DNA from 3 places in the Pseudoalteromonas sp. 2CM41L genome. Region 1 is predicted to be linked to each of the others. Evidence: predicted binding sites of a transcription regulator. Region 1 holds the regulator's gene; each other region holds the start of a gene.

Region 1 (5,614 bases):
TGCGGGGCCGCCTCCAGGCATTAATAACGAGGCCAATAAAATTAAAAAAGCGAAGGGTAAAATCCAAAAGCTCCAGTTGTTCATTCTGGGCAGCGCCATATCTGGCGCACCAATCATGAGCGGTACCATCCAGTTAGCAAGCCCCGTAAAGGCTGGCATAACAGCACCAAACACCATAATTAAACCGTGTACTGTGGTCATTTGGTTAAAAAAGTGTGGGTCTACCAATTGTAATCCTGGCTGAAATAACTCAGCCCGAATAACCATGGCCATTGCACCGCCAATTAAAAACATAGTCAGCGAAAAAATTAAGTACATGCTGCCAATATCTTTATGGTTTGTTGTGTATAACCAACGTTTAAACCCTTTGGCTGGGTGATGGCCGTGGTGAGCGTCATTGGCGTTAGGTTGTTCTACTATGCTACTCATTAGTTCGCCTCCGCATCAAGTGCTGCCTGAATTTCACTAGGTTGGATGACATCACCCGTTTCATTACCCCACGCATTACGTTTATAGGTAATTACCGCTGCAAGTTGTTTAATTGAGAGCTGCTTTGCAAATGCCTGCATTGCAGTTCCTGGGCGGCCATGAATCACTACATCAATGTGATCTTTTATATCACCCAAAACAATGGGGCTGCCTTTTAACGCAGGAAATACGCCCGGTAGCCCCATACCTGTAGGTTGATGACACGCAGCGCAACTTGCCATATACACTTGCTCACCTAGTGTCATTAGCTCTTCTTTAGGAATTGTTGTCTCAAGCAATGCTGCATCAGCAAGTGCGGCTTTTTGCTTAGCTTGCTTAGCATCTGCAAGCCATGCGTTAAAATCCTCTTGCGATTTAGCTTCAACCACCACGGGCATAAAACCATGATCTTTACCGCACAGCTCTGCACACTGTCCTCGGTAAATACCTTCTTCGTTAATGTTGGTCCACGTTTCGTTGATAAACCCCGGATTGGCATCTTTTTTAACGGCAAAATCGGGTACCCACCAAGAGTGGATAACATCATCAGAGGTCATTAAAAAACGCACCTTTCGATTAATTGGCAGTACTAAAGGTTTATCAACCTCAAGTAAATAATTAGGGTTTTTATTAGCAAGGTTGGCTATTTCGTCTTGAGGGGTAGATAAAATAGAGTAAAACTCTACGTCTTCGCCCATATATTCATAATGCCACTTCCACTGTGACCCTGTAATTTTAATGGTTAAGTCAGCCTTACTGGCATCTTCCATCGCAATGAGGGTTTTAGTGGCAGGGATTGCCATGGCAATTAAAATAACAAACGGAATGGCAGTCCAAAGAATTTCTACTTTGGTACTTTCATGAAATTGGGCAGGAACTGCCCCTTTAGATTTACGGTGATGAATCAGTGCCCAAAACATTATTGCGAACACTATCACCCCAATCACACAACATATTAAAAATATGGTCATGTGTAGCTGATATACATTATTACTTATATCGGTTACGCCCTTGCGCATATTGTATTGGCTATTAGCCAGCACTTGCTGCGGGAACATAATCAACACAAGCCACAAGGTAGAGGTCAGTTTACCCATGTGACGGCTCCTTTGATGCTATTGCGAATGCAAAGCGAAGAGGCATACGGCTTAAACGCCAATTCGTTATTTTTATTTTTTAACCAATCTTATTTTTGATTGGTATCGCTAGGACAACAAAAGGTTTGTGTATATTGTGTGTTCTCATAACTAAAAAGCTGTGAGTTATTGTTAGTCCAGCACATTAATGATTAGCTAAAAAACGTACAACAAGCAAGTTTTAGTATAAAAAACAATCAAGTGATATTTTAAAATTGACTAAATGACGGCGTATTAAATTGTTATTTAACAGCCAAGATACGAGCAAAATTAAGGGATGTAACACGCTTAGGAAGATAAAAGTATGAGTGAAAAAAAGTTTACAGCCTAAATAATTTTAGGGCGTTTTGAGATGGCGGAAGGTTTGTTTTTAAAACAAAAATGCACACTAAAAAGTGCGCATTTATAGATATTACTTAAAAATAGTTAAAAATTACATCCAATCGGCATTTCTTATTACGCCAACGGCTAACCCTTCAATATTAAAAGATTCGTTTTCAAGGTCTACTTCAATTGGCGTAAACTCTTCGTTTTCGGCGTGTAATAATACTTTTCGACCTGCTTTTTCTAGGCGTTTTACGGTTACGTCTTCATCTACTCGTGCAACCACAACTTGGCCGTTTTCTGCTGTTTGAGTACGGTGCACAGCAAGTAAGTCGCCATCCATAATACCTATATCTTTCATACTCATGCCGTTAACACGCAGTAAAAAGTCGGCGGCTGGTTTAAACATAAGTGGGTCTATTTTACAGTGACTCTCAACATGTTCTTGCGCCAAAATAGGCGAACCCGCTGCAACTCTACCTATTAATGGTAGCCCTAGTTGCTCAGGCTCTTCTTCTTCAACCAATTGAATACCACGGCTTGCGCCTGGTTTCATTTTAATAACACCTTTTTTGGCAAGCGCTTTTAAGTGCTCTTCTGCGGCATTGGCACTTTTAAAACCGAGTGTTTGCGCAATTTCGGCACGTGTAGGAGGCATACCAGTGTCTTTAATAAAAACTTTTATTAGTTCGAGTATTTGAGCTTGGCGTTTAGTTAATGGTCGCATACAACTGGTTTTCCATACAGTACATTTAACTGTGAGTATATACAGTTAAATAAAAATCGCAAATTTAAATTGTGCTTTAAAATAGCTAAATACACCGCACCTGGATAAATTTTAGGTAATTACAGACGTTCAGTATTTAAAATGCTATAAATTTGCTTTCAATATAAAGGAGTAATTATGAGTATTTGGCATCAACCCATTACATTAGAGCTTTGCAAACAGTTAGATGAGGGAATAAACGGCCAAGGCACGCTAATGAAAACCATGGGCATAGAAATAACCGAAATAGGAGATGATTACCTGGTGGCTACCATGCCTGCTATTCCTGAGCATCATAATCCTATTGGTATGGTACATGGTGGCGCAAATGTGGTACTTGCCGAAACCGTAGCAAGCTACGCCGCTAACTTTGTCGTGGACTTTACAAAATTTTATTGTGTTGGACAGGAAATTAGCGCCAGCCACCTAAAGGCCTCTCGAAATGGCACTTTAACCGCCGTTACTCGTGCATTTCATATTGGTAAGCGCAGTTCTGTATGGGAAATAAAAATAACCAATAGCCGCGGCGAGCTTTGCTGCGTATCAAAAATGACCGCAGCGGTTGTCGAGCGCAAATAATTAACTATGGCTACTTTTCGATAGGGTAAATTGTTATTTCCATACCAGCGCCAATGGCAGATATACGTAGCAGTGTATCTGCATGTAGAGCTTGGTTAAAACACTTAGGTGACGTGCCCGACTCAAAGCCTATATCAAACGTTCTGCGCGAACAGCTTAGCCACTGCTTAAGCGCATTACGTGAACACGACTCTATTAATTCACATAAGTGGTTGATTGCTTTGTCTGGCGTGGTTATATCACCTGAGGCTTCAATACGCGCCAATTGACGATATTCGTCTTTGTCATAATGCAAAACCATCGCGTTTTTCTTTAAGTCTGCCACCAGGGCGCTAATATCTTGTTTAGACTCAAGCTCTAGATCTACATTTAAAAATTGAATTTCCGACATTGTCTGCTTTTTACCCTCTTATAGTTTCATCGCAAACTTTAACGCAGTTTTACTTTTATACCAAATCAACTAAGCGCTAAACATGGCTTTATTAATAGAAAATACCTGTTTAAACGCCATTGGCACCTAATTTGCCTTATAAAACGGGTTAGGCTAGTTACGCTTAATTTTACCGTTTATGTATGAAAGTTATACACACTCTGTGTAATTAAACGCTTCAGGAGGACAATTATGGTAGATCATGGCCCGCAAATTAAAAACGACGATCAGTACGATGCGCTTCGAGATGAAGGCATGAGCAAACAAAAAGCCGCGCGCATTGCTAATAGCAATACTCATAAAACCGCTGTTAAAGGCGGCAAAGCCTCAAAGTATGAGCAGCGCACTAAAAAGCAGCTGTACAATAAAGCTAAAGAGCTCGGTATTAGTGGCCGCTCTAAAATGAGCAAACAAGGGCTAATAAATGCCTTACGTGAGCATTAAACACAGCCTCACTGATTTTTTACCGCTCCTTTTTATTATTTTTATAAAGTTAGAGTAAGCTTATGAATAACTGCGACAAAATGCCGCAGTAAAAGCATGGGCTGCTGTAATACACTAACGCTAAAAATAATAAGAAGCACAAAATGAAAAAACAACTATTTAAGCGCGCTCGAAAACTACATAAGTGGCTAGGCTATTTACTTGCCTTACAAATTTTAGCTTGGCTTTTAGGCGGCTTAGTAATGAGCGCGATACCACTTGAATACGTACACGGTAAGCACCTTGCTAAGCGCACACTTACAAACCCATTTACTCAAGCAGACTACCCCACATCACTCGATAATATTACTGCCCAAGTGCCTAACCCCACGCAAATAGTGTTTGAGCACTTTTTAACAACCCCGCTTATTACTGTTATTAATACTGACGAGCAGCAAAGCTTTAATGGTTTAACGGGGCGCCCTTTTCAGCCACCGACTAAAATACAAATTACCGCTAATGCACAAGCGCATTTACTCATCGACGCTAAGCCAATTAGCACAACACTTTTAAAACAAGGCACTCGAGAGGTGGGATACAAAACAAATGTGTGGCAAGTACAATTTAACGACACCTTTAATACCACGCTGTATTTAAATGCAATTAACGGTAAAGTTATCACCGTTCGCAGCACACTATGGCGCATATTTGACTTTTTTTGGATGCTACACATAATGGATTACGACGAGCGAGAAGATTTTAACAACCCGCTTCTCATCAGTTTTGCAGCCACCAGCGTACTATTTTGTTTATGCGGTATTATTTTATTAATACAAAACGTTAGGCTAAAAAAACTTACACGTGTTGGTCAATCAAAATAGGGTTGCCGTCTGGGTCGGTAATAATAAAACTTTTATCACCCACAGGTTCAACCTGGATATGAGCGTTTTGAAAATATTCGCTAAGCGCATCAACATCCTTAAACTCTGTAACGGTTTGTGCGTTTTGATCCCAGCCAGGATTGAAGGTCAGCATGTTTTTATCAAACATACCCGAGAACAAGCCAATTAAATGCTCACCGTTTTTCATCACTAGCCAGTTTTGCTCTATCTCACCTGCAAACTCGCTAAAGCCCAACTTTTCGTAAAACGCTTTTGAGGCTCTAATATCTTTAACTGTTAAACTTATTGAAAAAGCACCTAGCATAGTCATCTCCTCGCTATTTTTTATATCAGTATAGAGTGTACTAAGCATTGCGGATTAAAATTTGTTCAGGCTTTATCTTTTAGCAGCAAAACTTTAGACTAGCGCCTCCTGTAGTTCACGTATGTGATGGATATGCTTAAATTTATTTTGGCCTTTGTGGCTTGTTGTATTTGTTTTTCTGCATCGAGTGAAGAATTTACCCGTTTTTCAACGGCTAAAAGGCACTTAATTAAAACCCTACCCGAAAACGCCAAAAGCCTTTACTGCGGCTGCGACATTAAA
Region 2 (5,614 bases), on a different contig from region 1:
GCGGATTGGTATTACATACAGTAGCGCGCAAACAAGCTCGTTACTGATGCTGCGGTTGGCTTGCCGTGCTGCCAATCACCGCCTTCAACACCACTACCAGCAATGTCCATATGTACATAAGGAAGCGGCTGCTCAGAGTCGTTACCGTGTTTATCAAGCCCACCAACAACGGCTAAAAACGCCATAGGGAATTGATGCCCACGGGCTGTAACAGCAGAGGCGGCATTATTGCTTGATAAAACATCATCAGCGAGGGTACGCGGTTTGATAAAGTCGTAATCTTCACGGCGAGAGCGAGAAACCTCAGCTGCATCTGCCCATAAATCACCACAATCCGCTATTTGACGAGAGGTATTAGCGCTACGTGCAGGTCCGTTTTCAACATACGCTCCGTAAGGGCCCATAGCACGTGCCGCATGGCCTGTAAGGGTTGCCACGGTGAACAGTGTTGGGTTAACTTCACCTTTGGCGACATCTTTCATTTCGCTAAGTAGGTCACCCATAGCTAAACGCCCTTCTGCATCGGTGTTACCAATGCGTACACGTACGCCTTCACGGCTAGTGATAATTTCATCTGGTACAAAACAATCTGAGCCAATTGAATTACGAACCACAGCTAAGTAAGAAATAACTTTAACGCCTTTAGGTTGGTAATCTGCCACGGCTTTCATAAAGCCCGCAACGGATGCAGCCCCGCCTTTATCACGGCTCATACCCGCCATGTAACCGCCTACTTTTAAATCGGCGCCGCCGGTATCGTATACTAAGCCTTTACCAACAAACATTAGCGTGCGCGATACTTCACCTTCTGGCACGTATTCTAGCTTAACAACACGTGGGTGGTGGCGCTCAACCGCATAAGATGCGCGCGCAACAGTGCTAAGCATAGGGTAGTTTTTATCTATCGTGTTAATATCGTCAATCACATCAACCGCTACTTTAGAGCCTTTAAAAAGCTCAACACAGTAATCAGCAAAACGTGGTGGCGCCATACGTTCAGGCTCAGTACCACATAAATCACGTGCCGCATATTGCCCTGCTGCAATTGCATTTACAGCTTTAATTGTTTGCTCATTTGCATCTATTAAACCTATTTGCGTAATAGGTTCAATGCTTTCGCCGTGGTATTCGCGTGCTTCAAGAGGCTGCCATAATGCTTGGCATGCCCCTAAATACGCCACTTCTAACGCATGCTCGTAACGCGCATCTGTATGTAATTTAGGTAAGTAAATAGCAGGGTTTACACTACCCGCGGCTTTTGCTTCGTTAATCGCTAGTTTAGCAGCATCAAAGTAGCGCCTTACATCATCGTAATCGCGGTTAAGCGGCCCCGTAGGTGCTAAAACAACGCGTACATTATCAACCACTAAAAACGTAACTTGTTTACCAATACGAGAATCTACTTTAGCGTGTGATTCGATAGCATCACTTAATGAGTTATTGGCTAATTGAGAAAAGTCATCACAAATTATAATAAGTGCATCGTGAGAAAATGAGTCAAAGCTTGCACTAAGTGATTGTGCAGCTATCGCTTGAGGATATGCCATAAGTAAAACTCCTGTTAGAAAACATAAGGGGCTATTATCGTTGATATAAAAACACAAAACCAGCCAACTGCGATCAGCTCATTTTAATCTGGCAACTTGGTTTTACAGCAAACTAAAGTGACTCCATGTTTTAAGAAGAAATTAACAACCACTATATAGTTTTTAGTAAAGGCAGCCCCTGCTTATACCACGTTTAAATTACTTTGCTAAAGCACTCTAAATTGCAAAAAAAGCGTGTAGTTAATCAAGAATACTCAGTTGCAGATTTAAATTAGGTTCATTTTTAACACCTACCCCAATACCTAATAAACGCACCGGTTGCTGCATCCCACGTTGATACGCCTTAGAGAGTAATTCAGTAAAAATAGCAGTATTTAATTGATGATGAGCTTGATCAGCTGAGGTAACAACAAAGTTTGCAAACTTCACTTTTACACTTAGCTTATTAATACGATTTTGTAGCTGTTGCTTATTAAGGCGCGCTGTTAGCTCTTCGAGTAATTTAGGTAACTGATCTAAACATTCTTGTAAGCTATTTTTATTGTATTCATAGGTGTGTTCAACACTAAGGGATTTACGGACTCGCTCAGTGGTTACTTTACCAATATATTCGCCAGCACATTTTTGATAAAGCGATACACCAAAATTCCCCACATGCTGCTGCATCCAATTAACGCCTTTCTCGCGAACGTCTTTACCTGTGTATAACCCCTTTAAATTAAGCTTTTCGAGGGTTACTTTGCCCACACCAGGGATTTTACCCAGCGGTAAATTATTTAAAAACGCATCAACTTCATCCGGTAAAACCACAAATTGACCATTGGGTTTATTTTCGTCACTGGCTATTTTGGCAATAAACTTAATGGGGGCAACCCCGGCAGAGGCAGTAAGGCCGGTATCGTTATAAATATCTGCTCTAATTTGCTGAGCAATAAGCGTTGCGCTGCCTTTGCATGCGGTGCTGTTGGTTACATCTAGGTAAGCCTCATCAAGCGACAGCGGCTCTATTTGGTCCGTGTAGCGTTTAAATACAGCGCGTATTTGGTTAGAAATTTCTTTATAAACCGCCATGCGCCCAGGCACAATAACTAAATCGGGGCATAATTGCTTAGCGTGGTAGTTAGACATAGCCGAGCGAACACCATATTCGCGCGCTATATAATTTGCTGTAGAGAGCACGCCACGACGGCTATTGCCACCAATCGCTAAAGGCACACTGGCAAGTTTGGGGTTATCACGCATTTCAACCGCTGCATAAAAGCAGTCCATGTCGATATGAATAAACTTTTTCATTACCACATAATAACTGTTTATTTATACAGCCATTATTAAGGATTCACTTTCATTAAGCAAGTCCATTAAAGCCTGTTTAACTTGCTAAAGTTAAAAGTGCTACTAGGTGTAGCGCGTTAAACCGTGCAAACTTTAAACAGCTTTTTTAAAACGGCTGCTTAAAGCGCTTTGATTTTTTAAAGCAATGTAGCCAAAAAACAAACTCCAATAAAAACCCAGCAGCTAAAAGCATTATGCCGCCGGAGGCATTACCCATTGCATAGCAAGCAAAAGACGCTATAAAAACTAAACTGGCTAAAGCCCAATTAATTATATTTTGCATGTGTGTTCTCGTGTGTGTGTTGTCTGTGTTATTTAACTGTAGTCCTAAAAATAAATAGGTACAATCATCTTATAAAAAAACATGGCATTTATTGTCTTGAGCTACAAACACCATATTGATAACCTCATTCATTTAAAACTAAGAGTACACATACATGCAAAGGTTCAAAGATCAGCACCCTATACATACCGATATCACCGTAGCATGGGCCGATATGGACGCCCTACAACATGTTAACAACGTGGTGTACTTGCGTTATTTTGAAATTGCGCGTATCGATTTTCTAAATAAAATAAATCAGTTTGATACGATAAAACCAGGTGGAATAGGCCCGGTCATTAGTGAAAACAATATTCGCTATAAACGTCCAGTGACCTTCCCAGATACCTTAACCGTAGGTATTACTATTTCAGATATAAAAAGCGACCGTTTTATGATGAATTACTCTGTATTTAGCCATGCTCAGCAAGCTATTACTACCACAGGCTATTCTCAAGTTGTTATGTTTGACTTTAAAACAGGACAAAAAGCGGCGATTTCAGAGCCATTACTATCGGCACTACATCAATTCGCTTAATTAGGTTTTATTGCGAATTGGTATTAATTATCCACTCTCAAGATCTTACATAATTTAAGGATTTTAAATGCAATACAGTCCGTTAGGCAGCAGCGGTGTTGATGTTTCTAGAGTATGCTTAGGCAGCATGACTTGGGGTAAACAAAATACCCAACAAGACGCCGATGAGCAAATAGCTTATGCCTTGGCACAAGGCGTTAATTTTATAGATACTGCCGAAATGTATGCCGTTCCTCCTTCACCAGAGACCTATGGTAAAACAGAGCAAATTATAGGTAACTGGCTAAGTCGTAATGCGCAAAAGCGCGGTGATATTGTATTGGCGAGTAAAATTGCAGGCAATGGCTTGTCGTGGGTACGAGATGGCGGCGATATAACACGCAGCGCTGTCATTGAGGCCGTAGATAACTCGCTTAAACGCCTACAAACCGACTACATAGATTTATACCAATTGCATTGGCCTAATCGCTCTACCCCACACTTTGGCAGGCAGTGGCCAGGTAAACTCACTTTTAGTGACGTAGATTCTGAGCAGCAACAAGCGGGTATGCTTGATATTTTAGAGGGCCTTAATGAGTGTGTTAAAGCCGGGAAAATAAAATATTGTGGCCTTTCAGATGACACCCCATGGGGCATTAGCCAATTTTTAAATTTAGCAAAAGCGCATAACTTACCGCGTATGGTGTCTATTCAAAACGAGTTTAGCCTAGCGCACGCTAAAGATTGGCCCTACTTAATTGAGCAGTGTATCCATGAAGACATTGCTTATTTACCTTGGTCGCCGCTTGCTGCTGGCCTGCTAACGGGTAAATACCTAAACGGTGCACGCCCAGCGGGATCGCGTTGGACATTTATGCAGCGCAATGGCATTTTTAGAGATACCCCTAACGCGCAAAAAGCCACGCAGCGTTATGTAGAGCTTGCACACGCAAGCGGCATAACCCCAGCCCAATTGGCACTTGCTTGGTGTAATCAAGTCGATGGCGTTACCTCATCAATTATTGGTGCGACCAGCATGGCCCAATTAAAAGAAGACATTGACGCTTTTAGCATAACTTTAAGCGACGACACTCTAACTGAAATTGGCACTATTTTTAAAGATTACCCGCAGCCATATTAAACCAAAATAATAGGCAGTTTTTTTACTGCCTTTTTCTCTCTTACATTTGAACATATACAAAGTAAAACTATACTAAAGTTACCTTAAAATGATTGTTTTTAGTGAGTTATGCTTAGAAATGTAATTTTATTCTTTGGTGTACTAGGTGGTTTAATGCGTTACGGGTACGCTGACAATACTCACCCAATTAAAGAAATTGTATGGTTACAAAGTTACACGCCCCCGTTTCATATGAATAAAGATTCGCATGCGCCGCAAGGCGGTATTTGTGACAACCTCACCGAGCAACTAATTAACAGCATTGATGATGTAAAACATACACGACTAATCGTGCCGCAAGAGCGAATTAATAAGCACTTAAATGAAGGCGATAATGTATGCTTTCCGTGTGTTATTCATAAAAAAACAGCCAATGGGGTGTTACAGTTTTCTACCCCCACCACGGTTTACCCGCCTTTTTCGGTTTTAACCACTCAAAAACTTGCTCCAGAAATACACGCTAAGCATGGCAGCCCTATTAAACTTATTCATTTATTGTCAGACGAGCAATATGTATATGGTCAAGCCGCGGCGCGCAAGTTTACTTCAAAAATTAATAAAATAATCGAAAACACCACGGTGTATCATAAAGCATCGCTAAGCTGGAGCAGCGAAAATGAAAGCCAAGCTGTTATTGCTCGCTTAAGTCGCGGCTTTTTAGATTACACAATAGACTACCCGTTTATGGGGGATTATTTTGTCAATCACAGTAAGTT
Region 3 (5,614 bases), on a different contig from region 1:
TGAGTGCTCACCCGTGCTTTTATCTCGCTGATAACCTAGCTTTACAGCACAAAATTCCTGAGATTGCCAAAAACGTAAAAGCCCTGCTGTAGCCCCAAAACTTGCACCTATATAACTACAGGTGGGGGTTAGCTGGTGCTGGCAATGCGCTAGCAATGCTTTACCTACGCCTTGTTGGTGCAGGTTAGGTGCAACAGCTATACGAATAACGCGTGCGCTTTGTTTTGTTAAATAGCTTGGCTGTGCGCTTAATTGCGCGAGCGATTGCGCCATTAAATGCCCTTGTGGGCGGCGCTCACCACTGATTACTTGCTTAGCTAGCTTTGCATCCATACCGCCTTCAACTGCTATTAAACACACACCCACAACATGCATGTCGCATCTACTAATAAACAGCCTTTGCGCTGGGGCATCAAGTAATTGGCGTAAATCGTTAACACTGCTCTGGTAATGGGCAAGTGCTAGCAACGCAACTATTTGCTGCAGTAAAGGCTCATTGTTAACGAGTTGCTGTTGAGTGACTTCAACGTGCTCAATGCTATTTAAAGCGGGGGGGTATTCGTTATATTGTGCACCTAAAGCAAAGAGTGTGCGTACATGTTGCTCAAGAGGGTCGCCCTTGGCAAAACGTAAAGGCTCTTCTAAGTTTACAATTTTTGCCGCTTTGTAATTTGCTTTAATATGTTGCGTAAAGCGAATGGTATAGCCTCGGCCATTACCCTCGTAGCCCACCAAGGTGCTTGCAAAGACTATACGCGGGTAGTGCTTTAACATGGTTAACAGTAGTGGGACAGGTATTGCGGCGGCTTCATCAACCAGTAATAAATCACATGGCGGCAACTGATTAAGCAGTGCATCGGGCGCCATGTATTGTAAATTAGCTAAATGTTTTTGCTGAGCCTTGTATTCCACCTGTAAGGTTTTAGCTAAATGCTTAAAACAGCTATGGGTGGCTCTAAATTGTGTTGCGCATACAATGATTTTTTTATCATGTAATGCTGCGGCTGCAAGACCTAGCGCGGCTGATTTTCCTCGCCCTCTGTCGGCATTAATAATTAAAGGCCTGTTCGCACGCCCTGTGGCCACCTTAATTATTTGCTCAACGCATTGTTGCTGCGCCTGATACTCAATTTTATTTGTTACATTGCTTTTGAGCGGCGGCTGTTTAAAGTCAGTGTGTTCATCAAAGTGTATGGCGGGTAGCGTTTGTAAAAGGCGAGAAAAACGTAAATTAAAATAGCTTTGCTGATTACTACACCCATAAGACTGCACGCTTTGCAGCGCAGGGTCTTGCCATGAGGCTAAACGTTGTAAATCAGGCAGTAATAAAAATAAAAGCCCGCCGGCTTTTACGGTGCCGGCTAATGCAGCGAGTTTATCGGGGTAAATGCCACTAAAGCCATCATAAACGGCATGAGGAAACTCTTGCCCAAGTAGTTGATGAGTATGCTCAGGCCAACTGGCATTGGCAAGGCTGCTTGAAAGTAACTTTACATCATCCGAACGGGTTAACGCGCTTAATAGTTCATAGCACCAAGTAGGCTGGCCTGTAATAAGCACTAACTGACGATGCTTTGCGCCAGTTAGTTGCTGCGTTAATTGCTCAACACAGTGCTTATACAGCTTGAAGTCGTGCATATGCGGTTACTAACCATTTGCTGCCAAGGTCGTCAAAGTTTACTTGCACACGCGATTGCGCGCCGCTGCCTTCGTAATTAAGCACAGTGCCAATACCAAATTTAGCGTGCAGTACACGTTGGCCTAAGTTAAAACCACTTTCTTCAAATACAGCATGGCTTACTGATGCGCTAAAACGTCCTGCAGCAGGCGGTCGTGATACCTGTGTTTTAATACGAATTTCTTCTACGCAATCTTCGGGTATTTCACGTAAAAATCGCGATGGGCTATGGTACTTTTCTTGGCCGTATAAACGACGGCTTTCGGCATGGCTTATGTAAAGTTTGTCCATGGCTCGGGTCATGCCCACGTAACAAAGGCGGCGTTCTTCTTCTAAGCGCCCTGATTCTTCATTACTTTGCTGCGATGGGAACATGCCTTCTTCAACGCCCACCATAAACACAAGTGGAAACTCTAAGCCCTTAGCAGAGTGAAGAGTCATCATTTGCACAGCGTCTTCGTGTTCATCGGCTTGGCCTTCACCAGACTCAAGCGATGTATAAGCTAAAAAGCCTTGTAGTGGTGAGCTAAACTCTTCTTCTTCGGGGAGTTCATACTGATCGCAGGCACTGATAAGCTCTTCTAAGTTTTCTACGCGAGCTCGGCCTTTTTCGCCTTTTTCAGCTTGATACATAGCCATAAGGCCAGAGGTTTGAATAGCGTATTTGGCTTGCTCTTGCAGTGTAAGGTCGCTAATTTTATCTTCTATGTGCTCTACCAACTCTACAAATTTTGTAACAGCGCTTGCCGCACGACCCGATAAATGTTGTTGTTCAACAATTGCTTTAGCTGCGTACCAAAGAGGCAGAGACTCAGCACGCGCACAGTCGCGTATATGGCTAAGTGTTTTATCGCCAATACCGCGCGCAGGGGTGTTAATGACACGCTCAAATGCGGCGTCGTCTTGGCGGTTTCCTACCAATCGTAAGTACGATAGCGCATCTTTAATTTCTTGACGTTCGAAGAATCGCATACCACCGTAAATACGGTATTTTAAGCCTTCTTGAAGCATGGCTTCCTCGAGTACACGAGATTGCGCGTTACTACGGTATAAAATAGCGGCGTCTTGCAACGCATTACCAGCATTTAACCAGCTGCGTAGCTTGCTGCTTACAAAGCGGGCTTCGTCTAGCTCGTTAAAGGCGGCATAAATTGATATAGGCTCGCCTTCGTTACCATCGGTCCAAAGGCTTTTACCCATGCGCTCTGAATTGTTTTTAATTAGCGCATTAGATGCTTTTAGAATGGTCGCGGTTGAGCGGTAGTTTTGCTCAAGACGAATAGTCTCGGCGTCAAAATCAGTTAAAAAGCGTTTAATGTTTTCTATTTTAGCGCCGCGCCAACCGTAAATACTTTGGTCATCGTCGCCTACAATCATAATGCTTTGTGTATCACCAGCAAGTAGCTTTAACCATGCGTATTGAATGGTATTGGTATCTTGGAACTCGTCTACCAGCATGTGGGCAAAGCGCTGCTGGTAATGGCGAAGTAGCGTAGGGTTATTTTTAAGTACTTCGTAGCTACGTAGCAGTATTTCTGCAAAATCGACTAAACCTGCACGGTCACACGCCTCTTGATAGGCGGCATATACACGTAGCATCATTTGCTCGTTTATATCGTAGGCTTGAATATCTTTAGGGCGCAGGGCTTCATCTTTTTTAGCGCTGATGTACCAGCCAAATTGTTTGGCGGGCCATTTTTTGTCATCAATATTCATTGATTTTAATAAGCGCTTGATCATTCTAAGTTGATCGTCAGAGTCTAAAATTTGAAAGGCTTCTGGCAGGTTTGCTTCACGGTGATGAGCGCGCAAAATACGGTGTGATAAACCATGGAATGTACCAATCCACATGCCACCGACAGGGGCTTTTAGGGTTTCTTCAACACGGGTGCGCATTTCTTTAGCGGCTTTATTAGTAAAGGTAACCGCAAAAACGCTATAAGCAGAGGCTTGCTCAACCTGCATTAACCACGCGATACGATGAACTAAAACACGTGTTTTACCCGAACCAGCACCTGCTAATACCAGCATGTTTTGTAGTGGGGCTGCAACGGCATCGCGTTGTTTGTCATTTAAGCCATCGAGTAATTCAGAAACGTCCATCGTTACGCCTTTTCAATCAATAATGAGGGCAGTATAACAGGTGTTTTTGTTAGGCTAAATAAAATACTGTTTTTATGAACAGCTATTCTAAAAATACTTGTAAAACTAATCGCTTAGTCGCTTTTTTGTACTCTTAAGTAACGATAATTAATAATAAAAATAATCAAATTGACCTATATTTAGTAAAAAATACTAAAGCAGTTATTTAGTAGTAATTTAACTATTTGATTTTTAAGCTTTAATAAATTGGCATAAAGTGTGATAGTAAGTAAATAACTAAAACTTAAAATTAATTAACTACAGAGGTGAGTATGGCTGATCAAGGTTCTGGCGGTAATGTTATTGCAGCGTTGTGTAATATATTTTTTCCTGGTTTAGGGCAATTGGTACAAGGGCGAATTTTAGCCGCTATCTTTTTTGCGCTAGCTATTATAATTAGTTACGCACTTATTTATGTATTAGTAGGCTTTGTACTCGTGCCTATTATTTATTTATGGTCGATTATAGATGCTGCACGTTTTAGATCGCGAAGTTAGCTTTTATGTCGCCTATTTAAATAGCGCCCATTGGCGCTATTTTGCGTTTTAGGGTCGGTGTTTAAGGCTATTTATGGGTATAATTAGCGCATTAGCGTTTTAAAAGTAAAAATTATGGAATATCAATTTATACGTGACCCTATTAGTGGGCTGCGCATTAAAATAAGCAGCGAGCATGCCCTAATTGGCCGTTGGTTAAACGAAGAAATTGGCAAAGAAAAAGTCGAGATGGTACAAGCACTTATTAGCTCGGTAAAAACAAGTTACGAGCCAATAACGTTAAAAGGCCAAGAGATAGACTTAATACTCTCTAAAGACGAAGCCTTATTTGAAGCCCATGCCCTACACCAAGACAGCGAAGATTTAGTCGCCTATCAAGATGATGACTTAATGCTTGAAGAAAGTGGCCTAGTGAGTGGTTGTGGCTTTGAAGATTTTATAGATTTAATAGAGTCATGGGCTGAGTTTAGTGGCTCGCGTTAAGCGTTTAAAAGGCCAACCTAGTTGGCCTTTTTTGTAATATCAATGGTGTTAAGTTATTAGACATTTATAGCGCTCTATTTAGCACCCTAGAATGGTTAAATATTTAAGTCGATTGGTATATATCTACAAATTATTGATTTTCTATTGATTTAACGCCAGCTAATAATAGCTCCTCTGTTAAACGTACTTTGTAATTAGGGTTTGCGTACTGAAAATACACAACGCTACTTTTATCAATTACAAATACAGCCGGTACAGGTAAAGTGACGTTTACCTTGCCTTGGGCATCAACAAAGTTAACACCGCGCTTATTGCGATAGATAGCGGCTGTTTTATCATCTAAAAAATAAGCTAAACCTAAGGCTTTTGCTAGGGTTAGGCTATCATCTGAAAGCAGTAAATAATTTGGCGAGCTTATTTTACTTTGGGCTAGTTTTTCTGGGCTATCTGGCGATACTGCAATAATTTGCGCGTTTAAATTAGCGAGTTGCTGCTCAATTTCTTGTATATTAGCCAGTTGCTTTGAGCAATAAGGACACCAACCTCCGCGGTAAATAATAAGCACCGTTGTTTTTTCAGCAAAGCGCTTTTGTAACTCTACATTATTACCATGTTGATCTTTGAGCGTTATATTAGGCACGCTTAAGCCCGGTAATAATGGTGATACTTGCTCGGGGGCTGCAGCAATTCCTTCTGTACTTGCTTGCGCATTCGCTACTAAAAAAGCAGCCATTACAATAGTCGCCAAGGTATGCAGTAACACTTTACTCATCATTATTTCCTGCCCTGTTTTTATGTGCTGTTTATAATAGAT

What was found. The regulator LexA, encoded in region 1, represses DNA repair genes until DNA is damaged. The targets are predictions, from matches to a motif close to TACTGTATNNNNATACAGTA.
Region 2: a site for LexA is predicted at 2,852-2,871, ahead of dinB (DNA polymerase IV). Genes of this name have one in related genera too.
Region 3: a site for LexA is predicted at 3,846-3,865, ahead of uvrD (DNA helicase II). Genes of this name have one in related genera too.

Annotation. Positions count from the first base shown of each region.
Region 1 is NZ_JALNTN010000013.1:31,954-37,567, reverse strand. Features, by position in the region: gene ctaD (cytochrome c oxidase subunit I) at 1-429, opposite strand, end outside; gene coxB (cytochrome c oxidase subunit II) at 429-1,565, opposite strand; gene lexA (transcriptional repressor LexA) at 2,038-2,655, opposite strand; gene MTF64_RS14550 (hotdog fold thioesterase) at 2,833-3,273, shown strand; gene MTF64_RS14545 (hypothetical protein) at 3,284-3,664, opposite strand; gene MTF64_RS14540 (Rho termination factor N-terminal domain-containing protein) at 3,893-4,147, shown strand; gene MTF64_RS14535 (hypothetical protein) at 4,291-5,007, shown strand; gene MTF64_RS14530 (VOC family protein) at 4,982-5,332, opposite strand; gene MTF64_RS14525 (endonuclease) at 5,459-5,614, shown strand, end outside.
Region 2 is NZ_JALNTN010000016.1:62,397-68,010, reverse strand. Features, by position in the region: gene MTF64_RS16315 (leucyl aminopeptidase family protein) at 12-1,547, opposite strand; gene dinB (DNA polymerase IV) at 1,788-2,840, opposite strand; gene MTF64_RS16305 (thioesterase family protein) at 3,317-3,739, shown strand; gene MTF64_RS16300 (aldo/keto reductase) at 3,807-4,859, shown strand; gene MTF64_RS16295 (ABC transporter substrate-binding protein) at 5,013-5,614, shown strand, end outside.
Region 3 is NZ_JALNTN010000009.1:147,106-152,719, reverse strand. Features, by position in the region: gene MTF64_RS12415 (GNAT family N-acetyltransferase) at 1-1,638, opposite strand, end outside; gene uvrD (DNA helicase II) at 1,616-3,781, opposite strand; gene MTF64_RS12405 (hypothetical protein) at 4,093-4,317, shown strand; gene MTF64_RS12400 (YacL family protein) at 4,432-4,800, shown strand; gene MTF64_RS12395 (peroxiredoxin-like family protein) at 4,931-5,575, opposite strand.